3 regions of the Streptomyces sp. NPDC087901 genome follow, and region 1 is predicted to be linked to each of the others. Evidence: riboswitches for the same ligand, from Rfam matches in the RefSeq annotation. Region 1 holds a riboswitch; each other region holds the start of a gene.
The links. A riboswitch is a leader RNA that binds a small molecule or an ion and turns the genes downstream of it on or off. The one in region 1 is predicted to bind thiamine pyrophosphate.
Positions count from the first base shown of each region.

Region 2: linked by a shared signal. The riboswitch ahead of ACIOEW_RS09250 (purine-cytosine permease family protein) and the one ahead of ACIOEW_RS21610 (thiamine ABC transporter substrate binding subunit) in region 1 are both predicted to bind thiamine pyrophosphate.
Region 3: linked by a shared signal. The riboswitch ahead of thiC (phosphomethylpyrimidine synthase ThiC) and the one ahead of ACIOEW_RS21610 (thiamine ABC transporter substrate binding subunit) in region 1 are both predicted to bind thiamine pyrophosphate.

Region 1 covers NZ_JBIUUC010000006.1:304,742-311,616, reverse strand. The annotation lists gene ACIOEW_RS21615 (ABC transporter permease) at 1-958, opposite strand, end outside; gene ACIOEW_RS21610 (thiamine ABC transporter substrate binding subunit) at 1,045-2,148, opposite strand; TPP riboswitch at 2,229-2,345, opposite strand; gene rlmN (23S rRNA (adenine(2503)-C(2))-methyltransferase RlmN) at 2,387-3,493, opposite strand; gene ACIOEW_RS21600 (phosphatidate cytidylyltransferase) at 3,598-4,683, opposite strand; gene frr (ribosome recycling factor) at 4,683-5,240, opposite strand; gene pyrH (UMP kinase) at 5,410-6,186, opposite strand; gene tsf (translation elongation factor Ts) at 6,345-6,875, opposite strand, start outside.
Region 2 covers NZ_JBIUUC010000002.1:860,093-866,967, forward strand. The annotation lists gene ACIOEW_RS09235 (ATP-binding protein) at 1-65, shown strand, start outside; tRNA gene ACIOEW_RS09240 (tRNA-Pro) at 115-188, shown strand; gene ACIOEW_RS09245 (dienelactone hydrolase family protein) at 359-1,093, shown strand; gene ACIOEW_RS09250 (purine-cytosine permease family protein) at 1,178-2,578, opposite strand; TPP riboswitch at 2,568-2,661, opposite strand; gene ACIOEW_RS09255 (formylglycine-generating enzyme family protein) at 2,706-3,668, opposite strand; gene ACIOEW_RS09260 (ROK family transcriptional regulator) at 3,665-4,909, opposite strand; gene ACIOEW_RS09265 (sulfatase-like hydrolase/transferase) at 5,126-6,613, shown strand; gene ACIOEW_RS09270 (ABC transporter permease) at 6,610-6,875, shown strand, end outside.
Region 3 covers NZ_JBIUUC010000004.1:178,264-185,138, reverse strand. The annotation lists gene ACIOEW_RS14545 (YibE/F family protein) at 1-1,094, opposite strand, end outside; TPP riboswitch at 1,166-1,299, shown strand; gene thiC (phosphomethylpyrimidine synthase ThiC) at 1,292-3,067, shown strand; gene ACIOEW_RS14535 (hypothetical protein) at 3,171-3,995, opposite strand; gene ACIOEW_RS14530 (metallophosphoesterase) at 4,177-5,235, opposite strand; gene ACIOEW_RS14525 (LacI family DNA-binding transcriptional regulator) at 5,409-6,521, opposite strand.

The DNA of each region.
Region 1 (6,875 bases):
CCTCCGCCGATCCGAGGGCGCGGTAGTACGCGAATCCGTGGCCGCCGGACACGTCGAGCGAGCGCTCCACCAGGACGGCGAGCGGCAGCAGAATCAGTACCAGTACGGTCAGCAGCACGCCGCCGAGAAGCGCCCACTGTCCCGCGCCGCGCGGCCTGCGGGCGGTCTGCGCCGGGTCGACCAGCTTCAGCGCGGTCTCCCTGCGCCGTACGGTCCAGGCGTGCACGGCGAGGATGGCGCCGACCGCGGCGAACTGCACCAGGGTCAGGACGGCGGCCGTGGGCAGGGCCAGCAGCTGCGCGGTCTGCCGGTAGATCTCCACCTCCAGCGTGGAGAACCCGGGGCCGCCGAGGATCTGGACGACGCCGAAGGAGGTGAAGGTGAAAAGGAAGACCATCAGCGCGGCAGCGGCCACCGCAGGGGCGAGCGCCGGAAGGGTGACACGGCGCCAAGCGGCGAAACGCCCCGCACCGAGAACCCGTGCGGCCTCCTCCTGCCGCGGGTCGAGCTGCGACCACAGTCCGCCGACGGTGCGGACGACGACGGCGTAGTTGAAGAAGACATGGGCCAGCAGGATCGCCCACACCGTGGTGTCGAGCCGTACGCCCCACAGCTCGTCGAGGAACCCGCCGCGGCCCAGCAGCGCGAGGAACGCGGTGCCGACGACAACGGTCGGCAGGACGAACGGCACGGTCACGATCGCCCGCAGCAGCTGCTTGCCCGGGAAGTCGAACCGGGCGAACACATAGGCGCCCGGCAGGGCGATCAGCAGGGTCAGGGCGGTCGAGGCGAGCGCCTGCCAGAGGGTGAACCAGAGGACGTCCTGGATGTCCGGCCGGCTCAGCACCTCGCCGAACCGTCCGAACTGCCACACCCCACCGTCCTTGAGTCCGCGTCCGACGATCGCGACGACGGGGTAGGCGAAGAACAGCGCGAAGAACGCGACGGGCACGGCCATCAGGCCGAGCCGCACCGCGCCCCCGCGCAGCGACCGGGCGCGCGCGGCCTTCCCGCGCGCGCCCGGTCCGCGTACGGGAGTCTTCGCTACTTCACTACGAGCGAGGACCATGACTGGACCCACTGCTCGCGGTTCTTGGCGATCTCGTCCGGGGCGACGGTCGTCGGCTTGTCGACCGTGGCGCCGAACTCCGTGAAGAGGTCCGGCACCTTCGCGCCCTTGGTGACCGGGCTGACGAACATGTTGAGCGGCATGTCCTCCTGGAACTTCTTGCCGATCAGGAAGTCCAGCAGGGCCTTGCCGCCCGCCTCGTTCTTCGCGCCGTCGAGCAGGCCGGCGAACTCGATCTGGCGGAAGCACGTCGCGGTGGCGACCCCGGTCGGGGCGGTCTTCGGCTGCGGGTCCGCGTACAGCACCTCGACGGGCGGGCTGGAGGCGTAGCTGACGACGAGCGGCCGGTCGGCCTTGGCCTTCTTGCCGCCGGCGGAGCCGGAGAACTCCTCGTTGTACGCCTGCTCCCAGCCGTCGACGACCTTGACGCCGTTGTCCTTCAGCTTCTTCCAGTAGTCCTGGTAGCCGTCCTCGCCATAGGTGGCGACGGTGCCGAGGAGGAAGCCGAGGCCCGGCGAGGAGGTCGCGGCGTTCTCGGTGACGAGGAGGTTCTTGTACGCGGGCTTCGCCAGGTCGTCGAAGGACTGCGGCGGCGCGAGCTTCCTGTCGGCGAAGTACTTCTTGTCGTAGTTGACGCAGATGTCGCCGGTGTCGATCGGGGTGACCCGGTGCTTCGAAGCGTCCAGCTGAACGTCGGCCGCGACCTGGTCGACCCCCTTCGCCTTGTACGAGGTGAACAGGCCGTTGTCGAGGGCGCGCGAGAGCAGGGTGTTGTCGACGCCGAAGAACACATCGCCTCGGGGCGATCCCTTGGTCAGGATCTCCTGGTTGAGGGCGGCGCCCGCGTCCCCGCTCTTCAGCACCTTGACGGTGTAGCCGGTCTCCCGGGTGAACTCCTTCAGCACGTCCTTGGAGGCGTTGAAGGAATCGTGGCTGACGAGGGTGACGGTCTTGGAGCCGGTGCCCTTGGTACCGCCGGTGCCGGCGGCCGAGTCGTCGGAGCTTCCGCATCCGGCGAGCGCGGTCGCGCCGAGCGCGGCGGCGACGGCCGTCACCGCGATCTTCTTGGTGGTGTTCATGTGATTCCTCCTGGGATGACCAGGAAGAGACGCGGCCCTGCCCGCACCGGCGAAAACCGGAAGCGGGCAGGGCGCAACAGCTTGAGTAAGGTCCGAACTTCCTACCCGGAATGACCCGGGCGAGGTTCAGAGGGTCTGCGGCCAACCTGTTCCTGGTGCCGCACTCTCAGCGCTGTGGCGCTCCCCTGTCGGAATATGAAGTTGATTTCGAGCCCAGGCTACACGCCCGGTTCCGGCCTCAGCGCTCGGATGCCGCCAGCTGTCCGCAGGCCCCGTCGATCTCCTGGCCGCGGGTGTCCCGGACGGTCACCGGCACCCCGTGGGCGGCGATCGCCTCGACGAAGGCCTTCTCGTCCTCGGGCCGCGAGGCGGTCCACTTCGAGCCGGGCGTCGGATTCAGCGGGATCAGGTTGACGTGGACCCGCTTGCCCTTGAGGAGCCGGCCCAGCCGGTCGCCCCGCCAAGCCTGGTCGTTGATGTCGCGGATCAGCGCGTACTCGATGGAGATGCGGCGGCCGGACTTCTCCGCGTACTCCCACGCGGCGTCCAGTACCTCGCGCACCTTCCACCGGGTGTTCACCGGCACAAGGGTGTCGCGCAGCTCGTCGTCCGGGGCGTGCAGCGAGACGGCGAGGCGGCACTTGAAGCCCTCGTCGGCGAAACGGAGCATCGCGGGGACGAGACCGACGGTGGAGACCGTGATCCCGCGCTGCGAGAGACCCAGCCCGTCGGGCTCGGGGTCGGTCAGCCGGCGGATCGCGCCGACCACACGGTTGTAGTTGGCGAGCGGCTCACCCATGCCCATGAAGACGATGTTGGAGAGCCGGGCCGGGCCGCCGGGGACCTCTCCGTCGCGCAGCGCGCGCATGCCGTCCACGATCTGGTGGACGATCTCGGCGGTCGACAGGTTGCGGTCGAGACCTGCCTGTCCGGTGGCGCAGAACGGGCAGTTCATGCCGCAGCCGGCCTGCGAGGAGATGCACATCGTGACGCGCTCGGGGTAGCGCATCAGGACGGACTCGACCAGCGTCCCGTCGTGCAGCTTCCACAGCGTCTTGCGGGTGGTGTCGTCGTCGCAGCTGATGTGCCGGACCACGGACATCAGATCGGGGAACAACGCCTCGGCGAGCTTGTCCCGCGATCCGGCCGGGATGTTGGTCCACTCCGACGGGTCGTGCGCGTACCGCGCGAAGTAGTGCTGCGAGAGCTGCTGGGCGCGGAAGGGCTTCTCGCCGGTCGCGGCGACGGCTTCCTTGCGCTCGGCGGGCGTGAGGTCGGCGAGGTGCCGCGGCGGCTTCTTGGCTCCGCGGGGCGCGACGAAAGTGAGTTCTCCGGGCTTAGGCATGGTTCATCCAGTGTCGCAGACAGAACAGTGAGGGCCCGCCGCCCTGTGGACAACGGACCCTCACTCGTAAAACAGCAGGTCAGAAGCGGTGACCCGCTCGCTTGTCAGCCGGAGCCGACGAAAATCACCAGGAGCAGCCAGACCACCGGCGCGGTCGGCAGGAGCGAGTCGAGCCGGTCCATGATGCCGCCGTGCCCGGGCAGCAGCGTGCCCATGTCCTTGATCCCGAGATCTCTCTTGATCATGGACTCGCCCAGGTCGCCCAGGGTGGCGCTGGCAGCGACCGCGAGGCCGAGCAGCAGCCCCTGCCACCAGGTGCCGTCGTCGATCATGAACTGCATGCACAGCGCTCCGGCCACCATCGCGAAGGCCACGGCTCCGAACAGGCCCTCGCGGGTCTTTCCGGGGCTGATGCGCGGTGCCAGCTTGTTCTTGCCGAACCGCCAGCCGACGGCGTACGCACCCGTGTCGCTGACCACGGTCAGCAGCAGGAAGGTCAGAACCCGCTGGGGTCCGTCGTCGGCGGTCAGGAGCATGGCCACGAAGGTCGCCAGGAACGGCACGTAGAACGCGGCGAAGACTCCGGCCGTGACGTCCCTGAGGTAGCCCTCCGGCGGCTCGGTCATCCGCCAGACGAGCACCGCCAGGGCGGTCAGCGCCATGGCGATCCAGGCGCCCTCGGCGCCCCGCGCGTAACCGGCCACGACCATGGCCGCGCCACCGATCGCGAGTGGCACGAGCGGCGCCTTGATGCCCTTGCGCTCCTCCAGCCGGGAAGTGAGCTCCCAGAGGCCCACGACGACGGCGACCACGACCACGCCGACGAAGACGGCCTTGACGATGAAGAGCGACGCAGCGACGACGGCCCCGAGCCCCAGGCCGACCCCTATGGCGGCTCCCAGATCACGGCCCGCACGCTTCTTCTGCGGGGGTGGTGGCGCGGTGGACATGGGCTCCTGCGGCTTCTCGTCGCGGAACAGGGGGCCGCCGCTCAGGCGCCCGGCCCCCTGGTCCCGGTCATCACGGTCGTCAGCGTCTCTACCTGCGTCGGGAACGTCCGGCACGATGGGCATGGGCCGAGTCTGCTGGGCGTCATGCACATCGTATGCAGGACCCGCCGGAGCGGCCCGCATCTCGGGCGCAGCCCGGTGGCCGGCGCCCTGCGGGGCGCCCCAGGAAGAGTCGTTCATCAGACTTCGAGCAGCTCGGCTTCCTTGTGCTTCAGCAGCTCGTCCACCTGCGCGACGTACTTCGCGGTGGTGTCGTCGAGCTCCTTCTCGGCGCGGCGCACCTCGTCCTCGCCGGACTCCTTGTCCTTGACCAGCTTGTCGAGCGTCTCCTTGGCCTTGCGGCGGACGGCCCGGATCGAGATCTTGGAGTCCTCGGCCTTGGTCTTCGCGACCTTGATGTAGTCGCGACGGCGCTCTTCGGTGAGGTCGGGGAAGTTCACCCGGATGATATTGCCGTCGTTGCTCGGGTTGACGCCGAGGTCCGAGTCGCGGATGGCCTGCTCGATGTTGCGCAGCGCGGTCTTGTCGAACGGCGTCACAACGGCCATACGAGGCTCGGGCACCGAGAACGAGGCCAGCTGGTTGATCGGGGTCAGCGCACCGTAGTAGTCGGCGACGATCTTGTTGAACATCGCCGGGTGCGCACGGCCGGTACGGATCGCGGCGAAGTCCTCTTTCGCGACGACGACGGCCTTCTCCATCTTCTCCTCGGCCTCGAGGAGGGTTTCTTCGATCACCACGTGCTCCTGCGTGTCTTGAGTGGGCCCGGCGTGCTCGGGCCCGGCGGGTCCTGCGTCGCGTCCTCACCTGCACGGTGTCCGACCGGCAGGCCGTTGTCCATCTTTCGGGGCCGTCCCGTGGGCCCCCGGAACCTCACCGGGTCGCCCCGGTGGAGTCCCCCGGTTGTCAGCTCCGGGTGCCCTGGTCACTCACGAGCGTGCCGATCTTCTCACTCCTGACGGCGCGGGCGATATTGCCCGCGGTCGTCAGCTCGAAGACGAGAATCGGCAGCTGGTTGTCACGGCAGAGCGTGATGGCGGTGGCGTCGGCGACCTTGAGATCGCGGGCGAGCACCTCGCTGTACTCCAGCGCGTCGAACTTCACCGCGCCGGGGTTGGTCTTCGGGTCGGAGTCGTAGACCCCGTCCACGCCGTTCTTCCCCATCAGCAGTGCCTCGGCGTCGATCTCCAGGGCGCGCTGTGCCGCGGTGGTGTCGGTGGAGAAGTACGGCATGCCCATGCCGGCGCCGAAGATGACGACGCGGCCCTTCTCCAGGTGCCGTACGGCGCGCAGCGGAATGTACGGCTCCGCGACCTGGCCCATGGTGATGGCCGTCTGGACACGGGAGTCGATGCCCTCCTTCTCCAGGAAGTCCTGGAGCGCGAGGCAGTTCATGACGGTGCCGAGCATGCCCATGTAGTCGGACCGGGCCCGGTCCATGCCGCGCTGCTGGAGCTCGGCACCGCGGAAGAAGTTGCCGCCACCGATGACGATCGCGATTTCCGCGCCGCCGCGGACGACTGCCGCGATCTCGCGAGCGATGGCGTGCACGACGTCGGGGTCGACACCGAGACCCCCGCCGCCGGCGAACGCCTCACCGGACAGCTTCAGCATGAAGCGTCCGCGCACCTTGCCGTCGTCGCGCTTGTGGTCACCTGTTGCGGCGTCCGCGCCCTTGTTCATGGAGATTCTCCTCGTGCACATACGAAGAAGGCCATTGCCGGTGGGTCTGATGTCCCTCAGCGGCAATGGCCTCCTCGTCAGATCTGCGGTCGTACGGCGGTGTGCGGCCGTCGACTGCACCAGACCCTATCGGGGTCCACCGTTTTTCGCGGACGGACTCAGATGCCGACCTTGATGCGCGTGAAGCGCTTCAGGGTGACACCGGCCTCGTCCAGGACCTTCTGGACGGACTTCTTGTTGTCCAGCGCGTACGGCTGGCCAAGGAGTGTGGCCTCCTTGAAGAAGCCGTTGACGCGACCCTCGACGATCTTCGGGAGCGCGGCCTCGGGCTTGCCCTCGGCGCGCGTGGTCTCCTCGGCGACGCGGCGCTCGGCCTCGACGATCTCGGCCGGGACGTCCTCGCGGGACAGGTACTTCGGCGCGAAAGCGGCGATGTGCTGGGCAAGACCCTTGGCCAGGTCGGCGTCGGCCTTGTCCAGCTCGACCAGGACACCGATCTGCGGCGGCAGGTCGGGCATGGTGCGGTGCATGTACACGGAGACGAAGGCGCCGTTGAACTGCGCGAAGCGGTCCAGGACGATCTTCTCGCCGAGGTTGGCGTTGGCCTCGTCCACGTACGCCTGGACGGTCTTGCCGGGCTCGATCTCGGAGGCGAGAAGCGCCTCGATGTCGGCCGGGGAGGTCGCGGC
Region 2 (6,875 bases), on a different contig from region 1:
GCGGAGCCGAGGGGCTGGCAACTCGCGCCCAGCAGGCACGGGCGTCGATCCGGTCCTCGGAGTGAGGTAATGTTTGTCCTGCGCAGCCGCCCGGCAGGTCCGGGGGACTGACAGCGGGACGTGGCGCAGCTTGGTAGCGCACTTGACTGGGGGTCAAGGGGTCGCAGGTTCAAATCCTGTCGTCCCGACTTGAAAGAGTCGTAGATCAAGGGGCCGTTTCAGAGCAATCTGAAACGGCCCCTTGATCATTTTCGCGACGCCTTTCCCGACCGTTCCCGACCGTCTTCGCGGTCCGGGCGGGCTCCGCCTCCTGTCGTGCTGATCACGGCTCGACACGTCAACCACGACAGGAGAACTCATGCCCATCAAGACGTTGCACATTCCCACTGCGGCCGGCCGGGCCGACGCTTTCGCCGCCTTCCCCGACGGCGGCGAGCGGTTCCCAGGTGTCCTGATGTACTCGGACGGCTTCGGGATCCGGCCCGCGCTGCGGGAGATGGCCCGCGAACTGGCTGAGCACGGGTACTACGTGCTCGTCCCCAACATCTTCTACCGGAACGGCCCGGCGCCGGTGATCGAACTCCCCGAGCACATCGGAGACGAGGCCCGGGCGAAGCTGTTCGAGCAGCTGATGCCCTTGATCGAGGCGCACACCGTCGAACGTGCCCTGAGCGACGCCGACGCCTACCTCGGGTTTCTCACCACCCGGCCCGAGGTCGTCGCCGGACCGGTCGCGGTGACCGGCTACTGCGTAGGCGGCCTGCTGGCAGTGCGCACCGCCGCGGCCCATCCCGGCCAGGTGGCCGCTGTCGCCGGATTCCACGGCCCCGTGGGAGCCGACGGGCCCGACAGCCTGAGCCGTCTCACCGGCGAGGTCTACTTCGGCCACGCCGGGACGGACATGACTCCCGAGACTCTCGGCGAGCTCGACAAGGTCCTGGACGCCGCGGGTGTCGCCTACACCTCCGAGATCTACCCCGGCACGGTGCACGGCTTCACCATGTCCGATACCGATGCCTTCGACCCTGCCGCGCTGCAACGCCATTGGGACCGCCTGCTGCCCCTCCTCGGCCGCACCCTGGCCGAGGGCTGAGGATCCGGCCCCGAAAACGGCGCCGAAACCGGACCTGAAGCCCGCGGCTGCGGAGCCGGCCCTGCAGTGGAATGTCATGCCCCGTCAGGGCCGGTGGCGCAGCCGTAGGGGTGCGTAGACCGCCAGGGCCACGAGGAACGCCACGCCGTAGGCGAGGTCCGCCCCGTGCAGCGCGTCGGCGGCCGGACCCACGTACAGGCTGGTGCTCATGAACGGTATCGCCGCTGCGAAGCCGAGGGTGAAGGCGGTCAGTGCCGGCCACCACGGCTGGGGGCGGGAGCTCTCGGCGGCCAGGTCGACGGGGGAACCGTTGCGGGTCCTCGCCCGGACGGTCCAGTCGACGGCGACGATCGCGACGAATGCGGGGATCCAGTAGCCGACGAGAAGCAGGACGTTCTGGAAACGTGTCGTGGTGTCGGCCGCATGCATCCACAGCACGAGGGGGAAACCGAGTACGGCGGCGAGTGCCGCGGCGGCGGGGCGCGGCAGGCGGACCCCCATGGTCTGCAACGCCAGCGATCCGCTGTAGTCGTTCATGGCGTTGCTGCACAGCGCGGCGAGGGCCACGGCTAGCAGCCCGAACGCTCCGAGAGCGCCCCCGCCGAGCAGCGTGTCGATGCCGCGCGCGGTCTGATCGGTGAAGACGGACGCACCCCACAGGCCGAGGGCCTGGACCGCCACGAAGGAGACACTGATGCCGAGCAGCGTGCACCAGAACATGCGCGGCCGGGAGGCGGTGCGCGGCAGATAGCGGCTGAAGTCACTGGCGTACGGGGCCCAGGAAAGTGCGAGGCTCAGTGCGATGGTGCACGTCAGGACGAACGCGCCCGCCCGGTCGGCGCCGTGCGCCGAGCCGGTGGCGGCGGGGTGGACGCCGTGCAGGAGCTTCGTGGCGAGCACGATGAAGGCGGCGGCAAGAGCGAACGTCATCACCGTCTGGAGCCGGTGGATCACCTCGTACCCCAGGACGCCGAGTGCGCCCTGGGCGGCCATCATGACCAGCACGCCGAGCCAGAACGGCCAGCCGCACAGCTGGGCCAGCGCGTCCCCGCCGAACAGGCCGATCAGCGCGTCCCAGGCGATGGACGACAGCCACTGCAGTGCGCCGGGAAGTACGACACCGCGGCCGAACGCCAGCCGTGCGAGCGGGAGTTGACCGGCGCCGGTCTGGCTGCCCCAGGTGCCCAGATACGCGGTGGGCACGGCGCCCACGAGCGTGCCGAGCACGACGGCGACGAGCGCAGTGGTGAAGTCCAGGCCCAGCGCGATGCCGACCGTGCCGGTGAAGACCCCGGTCATGGTCAGGTTGGGAGCGAACCAGACGGTGAACAGCCGTCCGGGGCCGCCGTAACGGCGGTCCTCGGGCACGGGGGCTATGCCGTGCGCCTCGATGCGCAGGTCGCCGGAGGCGGTGGGCATGCGTCCGTCGAACGCGGGCCGTGCTTCGGCCGCCGCGCGCTGGTCCTGGGCATACGGCAATGACATGAGACATCCCTCCGCCAGTGCTAACTGGTTCAGGTTCGACGGGTGTGTTCTCAGCCCCTCGAGGGGCACCCCGTGTCCGGTGCGGCGGCCAGGATAGCCGGATGTGCGCGGATCGCGATGCGGGGGGTCAGACGGTGACCGCGCAGCGGAACCCGCCGTGGCCCGTCGTGCTGTCGGGGGTGTTGGAGGTGCGGGCGGCGATCCGGTAGCGGTTGCAGTACGAGCGGTGGCACAGGTACGAGCCACCGCGCAGCACCCGGCTCTCGCCGTGCGGCGGCCCGGCCGGGTCCGAGCGGGTCTCCGGGCGGGCCTCGGCGTGCCAGTCGGCGCTGAACCGGTCGGCGCACCACTCCCAGACATTGCCCGAGGCGTTGTAGAGCCCGAAGCCGTTGGGGGCGTACGCCTTGGCGGGAGCGGTGCCCGCGAAGCCGTCCTCGCGGGTGTTGCGTACGGGGAAGTCGCCCTGCCAGATGTTGCAGCGGTGCCGGCCGTTCGGGGTCAGCTCGTCGCCCCACGGGAAGCGGGCCCGGACGAGTTCGCCGCGGGCGGCCTTCTCCCACTCGGCCTCGGTGGGCAGCCGCTTGCCGGCCCAGCGGGCGTACGCCGTCGCGTCGTGCCACGACATGTGGACCACCGGGTGGTCACGGCGGTCGCCGATCGAGGTGCCCGGCCCCTCCGGGGCGCGCCAGTGCGCTCCGGTGACCGCACGCCACCAGGGGGCGCCGGGCACGGTGCCCGGCAGTACGGCGTGCCGGGCCTCCTGTGGGACGAATGAGCCGAACACATAGGACCAGCCGATGAGTTCGGCCTCGGTGCGGTAACCGGTGGCCTTGACGAAGACGGCGAAGCGGGCGTTGGTGACGGCGGCCGCGTCGATGCGGAACGGGGCGACGGTCACCTCCCGTACCGGCCCCTCGCCGTCCGCCGGGAACGCGTCCTCGTCCTCGCCGCCCATGAGGAACGGACCGCCGGGTACTGCCACCGTGCCGCGGAGCAGGTCGGCGGGGCGGCGCGCGGGGACGGGGAAGTTTGCCGGGGGAGTGGTCGCCGGCGCGGTGTTCTCGCGGGCGGGCCCGCAGCAGACGTTCACCGTGAGATCCCCCCGTCGAGCGGCCGGCCGCCCCCGGCATCCGTACCCGGGGCCGGGCGGTCGAGCAGTTCCGCGAGGTCCTGGCCGGTGGTACGCAGCAGCAGGGCCACCCCGCCGAGTGCGGCCGCCTCGGAGCCGAGGGTGGATCCGCGCACCTCGATGGTGCGAGGCGCGGACGGCAGGGACAGCGCGGCGAGCTGCTCGCGGATCGGTGTGAGGACGAGAGCGTCGAGGGACGCCGGCTCCCCGTAGACGACGATGCACTCGGGGTCGACCTGGGCGGCGAGGGCCGCGAGCACCCGTCCCGCGACGACGGCCGCGCTCCGGAACACCTCCGCGGTGTCCGGCTGGCCCCCGGCTGCGAGCGCGATCAGCTCCGCGGTGTCCGCGGCCGTCACTCCGCGATCGGCGCAGGCGGCGAGCAGGGCGGGGACGGAGATGAGGCCCTCCAGACAGCCCCGGCCACCGCAGTGGCAGGGCTTTCCCTCGGGGTCGCAGCTGGTGTGGCCGATCTCCCCGGCGGTGCCATGGGCGCCGTGGACCAGCGAGCCGTTGACCACGAGTCCGCCACCGACCCCTTCCGACCAGCGCAGATAGACGGCGTTCTCGATCCCGCGCGCCGCCCCCCAGGTCACCTCTGCGAGAGCCGCGAGCCGCGAGTTGTTGTCGGTGAGCACGGGGGCGTCGAAGTGCCGGCCCAGCTCCTCGGCGACATGGCCGGCGAACGGGGTCATGGTGTGCGGGTCGCCGGAGGCGGGGTTCTGTACGAAGCCGGGAAGGCCGAGGCCGATGCCCGCGACGGGGGCGAGGCTGATGTTCTCGCGCCGCACCAGGTCCTCGACGGCGCGGATCGCCTGCGCGGCGCGTTCGGCCGCGCCGCTGTCCGCCGGGACGGGCGCGCTGTGGCGGCCGACGATCTCATGGGCACAGTTGGCCACGACCACGTGGATGTGGTGGCGCTGGAGATCGATGCCGATCAGCTCGGCGCCACGGGAGTTGAGTGAGATCTCCAGGGCCGGCCTGCCGCGGCCGCGCGGCTGCTCGGGGTCGGGGGCCTGCTGCTCGACGACGGCCTTGCGTTCGAGCAGATCGGAGACGATCGCGAACAGGGTGGTGCGGGAGAGACCGACCCGTGCCTTCAGCTCGCCGCGGCTCAGCGCGCCAGACCTGCGGAGCTCGCCGAGTACGGCGGCCTCGTTGGCCCTGCGCAGGCGCTGGAGTGCATCGGTGCGTTCCGTCATGGACGCATGGTCGATCGGTCAAGGGGTTTCTGTCAACGTCCGGGACGAATTCACGAGATGTTTATTCCCGAGGGTTGACGTAAAAAACTCGGCATCCCTACAGTTCCGGTCAATTGCCTGCACCGGCACGCGTCGGGAAGTCACCTGACGGCGTGTCGGCCGGCTCCCCCGGCTCCCCGGCAGCACCGTGAGCGACCACCGAAAGGGCGGCACCGAGTGGCCCCGCGCAACGTCCTGTTCCTGATGACCGACCAGCACCGGGTCGACACCCTGGGCTGTTACGGCAACCCGCTCGTCGACACCCCGGCCCTGGACGCCCTTGCGGCCGAGGGAACCCGCTTCGACCGCTTCTACACCCCGACCGCGATCTGCACCCCGGCCCGCGCCTCGCTGGCCACCGGTCTCCACCCGTTTCGCCACGGCATGCTGAACAACCCCGAACGCAACGGAGGGAGCAAGGACGAACTCTCCGGCGAAGACCCCATGCTCTGGAGCCAGTTGATGGACCAGGGCTACTCGGTCGGCCACGTCGGAAAGTGGCACATCGGCCGTGAGCGCGGCCCGGAGTTCTACGGCCTGGACGGTGAGCACCTCCCCGGCGCGCTCAACCCCGTACACCACCCCTCGTACGAGAAGTGGCTGGAGGACAACGGCTTCCCGCCCTTCTCGGTACGCGAGGCCGTCTTCGGGACCGCCGCCAACGGCACCGGCCGCGGCCACCTCATCGCGGGCCGGCTCCAGCAGCCCGCCGAAGCCACCATCGAGGCCTTCCTCACCGACCGCACGCTCGGCCTGCTCGACCGCTACGCCGCCGGCTGGAAGGCGAACGGCACACCGTTCATGCTGTCCTGCCACTGGTACGGACCGCATCTGCCCTACCTGATCCCGGACAGCTACTACGACCTGTACGACCCCGACGACGTGCCCCTGCCGGCCTCGATGGCCGAGACCTTCGCCGGGAAGCCCGAGGTGCAGCGCCAGTACAGCGCGTACTGGTCCTCGGACGACTTCGACGCCGCCGCCTGGCGCAAGCTCATCGCCGTCTACTGGGGCTACGTCACGATGATCGACCACCAGGCCGGCCGGCTGATCGAAGCGCTCAAGGGGCACGGCCTGTGGGACGACACCGCGGTCTTCTTCACCGCCGACCACGGCGAGTTCACCGGCGCCCACCGGCTCAACGACAAGGGCCCGGCGATGTACGAGGACATCTACAACATCCCCGGCATCGCCCGAGTCCCCGGCGCCCCCGCCCAGGTCAGCGACGACTTCGCCTCCCTCATCGACCTCAACCCGACCATTCTCGAACTGGCCGGGGCACCCGTGCCCGAGCTGTGCGACGGCACCAGCCTGCTGCCCCTGCTGCACGGGGCCGGTTCCGGGGACACCCGCGACGAGATCGTCGCCGAGTTCCACGGTCACCACTTCCCGTACTCCCAGCGCATGCTCCGCGACCGGCGCCACAAGCTGGTGCACAACCCGGAGAGCGTGCACGAGCTGTACGACCTGGAGACCGACCCGCACGAACTGCACAACGTGTACGAAGCGCCCGCCTACGCGGAGGTCCGGCGCGACCTCACCGTCCGGCTCTACCGCGAGCTGCTGCGCCGCGGCGACCCGGCCTACACCTGGATGAGCTACATGGCCGACATCGGCGGCGACCGGGCCGCGGACGTCGACGGCGTCGCGGAGGAAGTGGCATGAAGACACCGACCGAAGCTGTCGAGGAACAACGGACGAGCCCTCCGGGCCCGCGGAGCACGAAGCCGTCGCCCCCGAAGGACGCGCGCGGTACCAAGAAGAAGCGGGGAACCGGCCGAGTTGCCAACACCCTGCTCGGCCTCGCCTCCGCCGTGCTGGGGCTGCTGGTCTGGGTGGTGCTCGCCAACAGCGGCATCGAGGGCTTCCCCGGCCCCGTCGCCGTGGCCCGCCGCGCAGGTGACCTCATCGCCGACGGCACGCTCTT
Region 3 (6,875 bases), on a different contig from region 1:
AGTGGAAGCGCGGCGCCCGCATAGGCGAGCACCAGGGTGTTGACCACCGAGGCGATGTGGTCGCGCCCGATTCTGATCCCTGCCCGGTAGAGCTCCTTCGCACTCATCGTCGGGTCCGCCTGGTGAAGTTCCCAGACCGCCGAGGTCTGGGTGACCGTCACGTCGTCGAGCACTCCCAGGGAACCGATGATGACGCCGGCCAGCAGCAGTCCGCTCATGTCGATGTGCGGATACAGGCCGTGGATGAGGCCGGTGTTGTCGTCGGTGTTCCCGCTCAGGCTCGCCCAGCCGATGAAGAGCGAGCCGAGCAGACCGATCAGCAGCAGTGAGATCAGGGTGCCGATGACGGCGACCGAGGTGCGGGCGGTCAGCCCGTGGCAGATGTAGAGCGCGATCAGCATGATGGCGCCGGCCCCGACGACTGCCACGACCAGCGGGTTCGAGCCCTGCAGGATGGCCGGAAGGATGAACAGGGTCAGGACGGCGAACGACAGGGCGAGCGCCACCAGCGCCATGACCCCGCGCATTCTGCCCACGGCCACCACGACCAGGGCGAAGATCCCGGCCAGCAGCAGCAACGGGAACTTCCGGTTCACATCGGTCACGGAGTACTGGAGATCGTGGGGTGCGTCGGGGGCGTGCGCGACCACCACCCCCTGTCCCTTCCGTAGTTGTCGGGGCGCGTCCGGCTGGACGACCTCAATGAATGTGCGGCCTTTGTCCTGGCCGCTCGTCACCTCGACGGTGGCCTTCTCGCAGAGGCGATCGCCGCCGGCCGGCTCGCCCGTAGGCGGCGATGTCTCACTGCTGACCGGGATCTGCGAGGCGTTCACGTCCGCGCAGTCGACCTTGCCGACGTTCGCCACCTTGCCCTGCTGGGTCTGCCGGTCGAAACCGACACCTGTGCGCTCGTGCGCCGGCGCACCACCGGGCCAGAGGACCACGAGCCCGACGACGACCGCGGCCGCGAACGGGATCAGCACGGCGGCGATCACCTTGCGCAGATGGCCGGAGACGGGAGCGGCGGGGCCGTGGCTGTGCGAGTGCGCGTGCTGATGGCCCTGCGGTTCGGAGTCGTTATGAGGGGACGTCACCGGGCGATCATCGCAAGAAGGGAAGGGGTCCTCTGTTCAGCTTGCCCATGGGGGCGCTAGCGTGGTGGCACCTTTGCACACGCGGGAGCTCGGAGCACCGGGCTGAGAGGGCGCTGATCTCCGTACGTCCGTACGGGACAGGCTGCGCCGACCGCCGAACCTGTTACCGGGTAATGCCGGCGTAGGGAGTAGGTCTCATGACCACATCGGACGCACGCACGCCTGCCTCGAACCAGAACGACGAGGCCGGGAAGTCCATCGGATGGCACAAGGGATACGTCCAGGGCTCACGCCCGGACCTCCGGGTGCCGGTCCGTCAGGTGCACCTCACCAACGGCAGGGACGTGACGCTGTACGACACGTCGGGGCCGTACACCGATCCATCGACGGAGACTGATGTCCGCCGCGGACTGGCACCTCTGCGGGAGAACTGGATCATCGCCCGCGGCGACACCGAGGAGTACACGGGACGTCCCGTGCGCCCCGAGGACGACGGGCTCAAGCACACCTCACCGCGTGGGGGACTGCGCAACCTGGACGCGGTCTTCCCCGGTCGCCCCCGCCAGCCACGGCGCAGCCGGGACGGCCGGCCCGTCACCCAGCTCGCGTACGCCCGCCGGGGCGAGGTCACCCCGGAGATGGAGTACGTCGCGATCCGGGAGAACGTCGAGCCCGAGGTGGTGCGCGACGAGATCGCGGCCGGCCGGGCCGTTCTGCCGGCCAACGTCAACCACCCGGAGATCGAGCCGATGATCATCGGCAAGCGGTTCCTGGTGAAGGTGAACGCCAACATCGGCAACTCCGCGGTCTCGTCCTCCATCGAGGAGGAGGTGGACAAGATGACCTGGGCGACCAAGTGGGGCGCCGACACAGTCATGGATCTGTCCACCGGCCGCAACATCCACACCACCCGTGAGTGGGTTCTTCGCAACTCCCCCGTTCCGATCGGCACCGTTCCGCTCTACCAGGCCCTGGAGAAGGTCGACGGCAGGGCGGAGGAGCTGACCTGGGAGATCTACAAGGACACCGTCATCGAGCAGGCCGAACAGGGTGTCGACTACATGACGGTTCACGCCGGCGTGCGCCTGCCGTACGTGCCGCTGACGGCCCGTCGCAAGACCGGCATCGTCTCCCGGGGCGGCTCGATCATGGCGGCGTGGTGCCTCGCGCACCACAAGGAGTCGTTCCTCTACGAGAACTTCGAGGAGCTCTGCGAGATCCTCGCCTCGTACGACGTGACGTACTCCCTGGGCGACGGGCTGCGGCCCGGTTCGATCGCGGACGCCAACGACGAGGCGCAGTTCGCGGAGCTGCGTACGCTCGGCGAACTGAACACCGTCGCGAAGCGGTTCGGTGTCCAGACCATGATCGAGGGCCCGGGGCACGTACCGATGCACAAGATCAAGGAGAACATCGACCTCCAGCAGGAGATCTGCGAGGAGGCGCCGTTCTACACGCTCGGCCCGCTGACGACCGATGTGGCTCCGGCGTACGACCACATCACCTCGGGTATCGGAGCCGCGATGATCGCCTGGTGGGGGACGGCGATGCTCTGCTACGTGACGCCCAAGGAGCACCTCGGTCTGCCCAACCGTGACGACGTGAAGACCGGGGTCATCACCTACAAGATCGCGGCCCATGCGGCGGACCTGGCCAAGGGGCATCCGGGAGCGCAGGACTGGGATGACGCGTTGTCGGACGCCCGGTTCGAGTTCCGCTGGGAGGATCAGTTCAACCTGGCCCTCGACCCGGACACGGCAAGGGAGTTCCACGACGAGACGCTGCCTGCCGAGCCGGCGAAGACGGCGCACTTCTGCTCGATGTGCGGCCCGAAGTTCTGCTCGATGAAGATCTCCCAGGACATCCGGCGTGAGCACGGAGGTTCGCAGGCGGAGATCGAGGAGGGGATGACGGAGAAGTCCAAGGAGTTCGCGGCGGCGGGCAACCGGGTCTATCTGCCCATCGCGGACTAGGGCCTGGCGGGCGTAACCGAGCAGGGCGCGAACGGCCCCGCGCCCTGCTGTCCGGGCCCGGGACACCCGGGGTCGGTGACGGGTCTTCCCGGGTGCGGGGCCGTCAGTCCAGCTCGTGTTCCGGGCCGCCGAAGTCGGGGCTGGTGAAGTCCGGACTGGTGAACGTCGGGCGGGGCGCGGCGGCGGGACCGTCGTCCGGACTGGAGAAGTCCGGCCTGCTGTAGCCGATCTTCGGGATGCGGTTGGCCGAGCGGTGCGGGATGCGCGCGGCCGGGGCGGCCCCGGGGTCGGCGAGCGCGTCCCGCAGGAACGGCAGGATGCCGCGTTCCAGCAGGGCGTGGCGCCAGGCCTCCCTGGCTCGTGCCACATCCTCCGGCAGTTCCTCGCCCTGTTCCTCGGCGGCCACCGATGTCGAGCCGTTGCGCAAGGCCGTGATGAGGAGGGCGACGGCGGCTACGAGGATGGCGGCCGCGGTCGCCGCCGCGAAGAACCAGCCCGCGCCGACCATGCTGCGCGCGAACGAGGGAGGCGGGTCGAGCGCCTTGAGGATGTAGCCGATGAGCAGGAAGATCACCGCGGCGGTGCCTGCCAGCACCGGAGCCAGCACGGTGATGACGACTCCTATGCCGGCGCCCGACTGGTGCGCGCCGGCCGGGCCGGTGTCGGGTTCACCGTCTTCGTCCGTGCCGGCGGCAGCGGCGCGGATCTCTTCGCGAGCCTTCACGTAGTGCTCGTACTCGGTGGCCGCAGCCGCTGTGATCAGCGCCGTGGCAGCCATCGCCATGGTGCGCAGCTGCACCGGATTGAGCCGTTCGCCGACAGCGGCCAGATCTGGTCGTTCATGGGCGTGACGCAGTGCGTCGTCGAGGATCCGCTCGTACTCGGGGCGGTCCTCGGTCAGCAGGTGCGGAGCGCTGTTCATGTGCATCCCCCGATGCTCCGTAGGGCCTGTGTGCCCGCTCGAACCGGGCAGTCGGGCGGAAACGGAGGAGAGCCTGCTACTGATACGCCGATGGTAGAGCGCCCACGGCACGGGGTGACAGGGGGTTTCCGGAAATAGGCCCAGTGGTCCGCGTATTCAGGTCTGGATGCGTCTTCCCCGAAGAACGTCAGTCATGCAGCGGGAGTTTGACGACCAGTAGCTTTCCGGCCATGGTCACTCCGCCGTCCATGGCGATGGCGAGCCCGTCCGCGTACACGTGCGGTCCGTCCACCAGCGGGCCCGACCTGTCCTCGCCGTCCTCGGAACCCACCTCGCCCAGAAGGTAGGGAATGGGGCTGTGACCATGGACGACGCGTCGGCCGCCGTAGGCCGCCATGAGCTCCTGCACGGCCTGCGGACCAGATTCGTCGCGGAAGGCGAACCGTTTGGTCAGCTTGCGGAAGAGGTCCCAGCATTCATCGGCGTCGTTCCGCGTGAGAATGGCGTGCACCGTGTCGTTGACGTCCTCGATGGTGGAGCCGTAGTCGAGGTACGCCGTCGTGTCCGAGTGCATCAGGAGGTGCTCGTCCTCCTCGACGACGGCGTCGAGTCGGGACATCCACTGGAGGTGGACGTCCTGGAGCCGCTCCATGTCGGTCTTCTGGCCGCCGTTGAGCAGCCAGGCGGCCTGGAAGGTGGCGGTGCCGGCACCGGAGTTGACCGGGGTGTCGCCGAACCGCTTGGCACCGATGAGCAGCAGCTCGTGGTTGCCCATCAGGGCCTTGCAGTAGCCGCCGGCGGCCGCGGCCTCGGCGGACAGCCGCATCACGAGGTCGATGACGCCGATTCCGTCGGGTCCCCGGTCGGTGAAGTCGCCGAGGAACCAGAGCCGGGCATGACCCGCGGCCCAGCTGCCCTCGGAGTCGATCAGGTCCTGCTCGGCGAGGGCGGCGAGGAGCTCGTCCAGATAGCCGTGGACGTCACCGACGACGTACAGCGGTCCGAGACCCGGCTCCTGGGCGGGCCGCGGGTCGGGCACGGCGCGGACCTGGACGGTGTCCTCGCGGTTGATCACGGGGAGGTCGCGTGCGGTCGGCGTGTACCCCTCGGGCGGCTCGCCCCCCGGGAAGGCGTTGCCCGGGTGCGGTGGGGCGGGCGGCGCAGGGGACTGCGCATAGGGCGGTACGCGGAAGTCGCGCAACGTCGCCGTCCGCACCACGGGTTCCTGACCGGCCCCCTGTGTCATCGACCCCTCCACCACCGTCGTGCCGCCGTACACCTGACGGGCCCTGCTGGTCGGGGTGGTCCGCGGTGTCGTGCGCCCATCATAGGAATGAGGATCGTGCTCTGTGACGCACCAGGGGTGGTGAATCCGCGCGCACGCCAGGTTCATCGGTCGATTAGTCCCAATTGGCCTGATCAATCCCCTGTCGGGGAGCGTGGCGCGCTGACCGTCGTGCGTGGCGGGCGGCGTTGCGAGGAGGTCCGGACGATGAGTTCCGTCGGTATGACCTGTTCCACCGGTCCGTCCTGGTCGACCCCTTCGATGGCGTCGATGAGCAGCTGGACGACCGCCGTACCGATGCGGCGCGGTTTGAGTGAAAGCGTGGTGATGGGCGGCTCGGTCGTCGCGTAGACGGTGGACTCGCTGCAGCAGACCAGGAGCAGGTCCTCCGGGACGCGCAGGCCGTACCGGCGGGCGGCCGCCAGCAGATCCGTGCCATTGGGGTCGAAGAGGCCGTACACGGCGTCCGGGCGGTCCGGACGGGCCAGCAGGCGGTCGGCTGCCACCGCGCCCGCGCACGGGTCGTGGGCGGGGTAGGACTCGTACACCGGATCCTGGCCGACGCGCTCGCACCAGTGGAGGTACGCGGTGGTGGACAGCCGGGTGTAGGTGTCGGTGGTGGTGCCGGTGAGCAGTCCGATGCGGCGGGCGCCGGCGGCGGCGAGGTGGTCGAGGAGGTCGAGGACGGCTGCCCGGTGGTCGTTGTCGACCCATGCGGTGACCGGCAGGGTCCCGGCCGGCCGGCCGTCGGAGACGACGGGCAGCCCCTGGCGTACGAGTTCGGTGACCACCGGGTCCTGGTCGGAGGGGTCGATGACGACGGTGCCGTCCAGCGCGACGTTCGACCAGACGTCGTGGCGCGAGGTGGCGGGAAGGATCACGAGGGCATAGCCGCGGGCGAGTGCGGCGGAGGTGGCGGCTCTGGCCATCTCGGCGAAGTACGCGAATTCGGTGAAGGTGAAAGGTTCATCCCCGTAGGTCGTCACGGTCAGGCCGATCAGGCCCGACTTGCCGGTACGGAGCGTTCGGGCCGCGGCGGAAGGGCGATAGCCCAGGCGCTCGGCGACCTCGCGGACATGGCTGCGGGTGGCGTCCGGGAGCCTGCCCTTGCCGTTGAGCGCGTCGGAGACGGTCGTGATGGAGACTCCGGCGGCGGCGGCCACGTCCCGGATTCCTGCTCGTCCCTGCCGGCCGCCGCGCCGGGGGGTATCCGTCCGGCTCACCTGGTGCTTCCCTGCTGCTGTCATGGCGAGCCGATAGTAGGGCTCGGGCGGGCACTTGACCTGGTCGCATATGCACTCGTTGACAGGCACGTTTCTGCATGGTCATCAAGCCCCAATTGCCTTGGTAACACAGGGCGTTATGGGGTGGCGCCGTCATGTGTCACGCGTCGGGCCGGATGAGCCTGGCGATAGGTCCATGTCTCGAAGAGGTCTCAACTCACCTCTTCGGGGGACGCGCGCCACGGAGTGAGCCACCGGCGCGCGCCAGAGTGAGGGGCGCTCCCCCTCATTCCGGGGTCCACCGGACTAATCCTCGGTCCGCCATTCGCACCGGCGCTCAATCCTCATAAGGTGAGCAGTATTGATGTGTAAGGACGG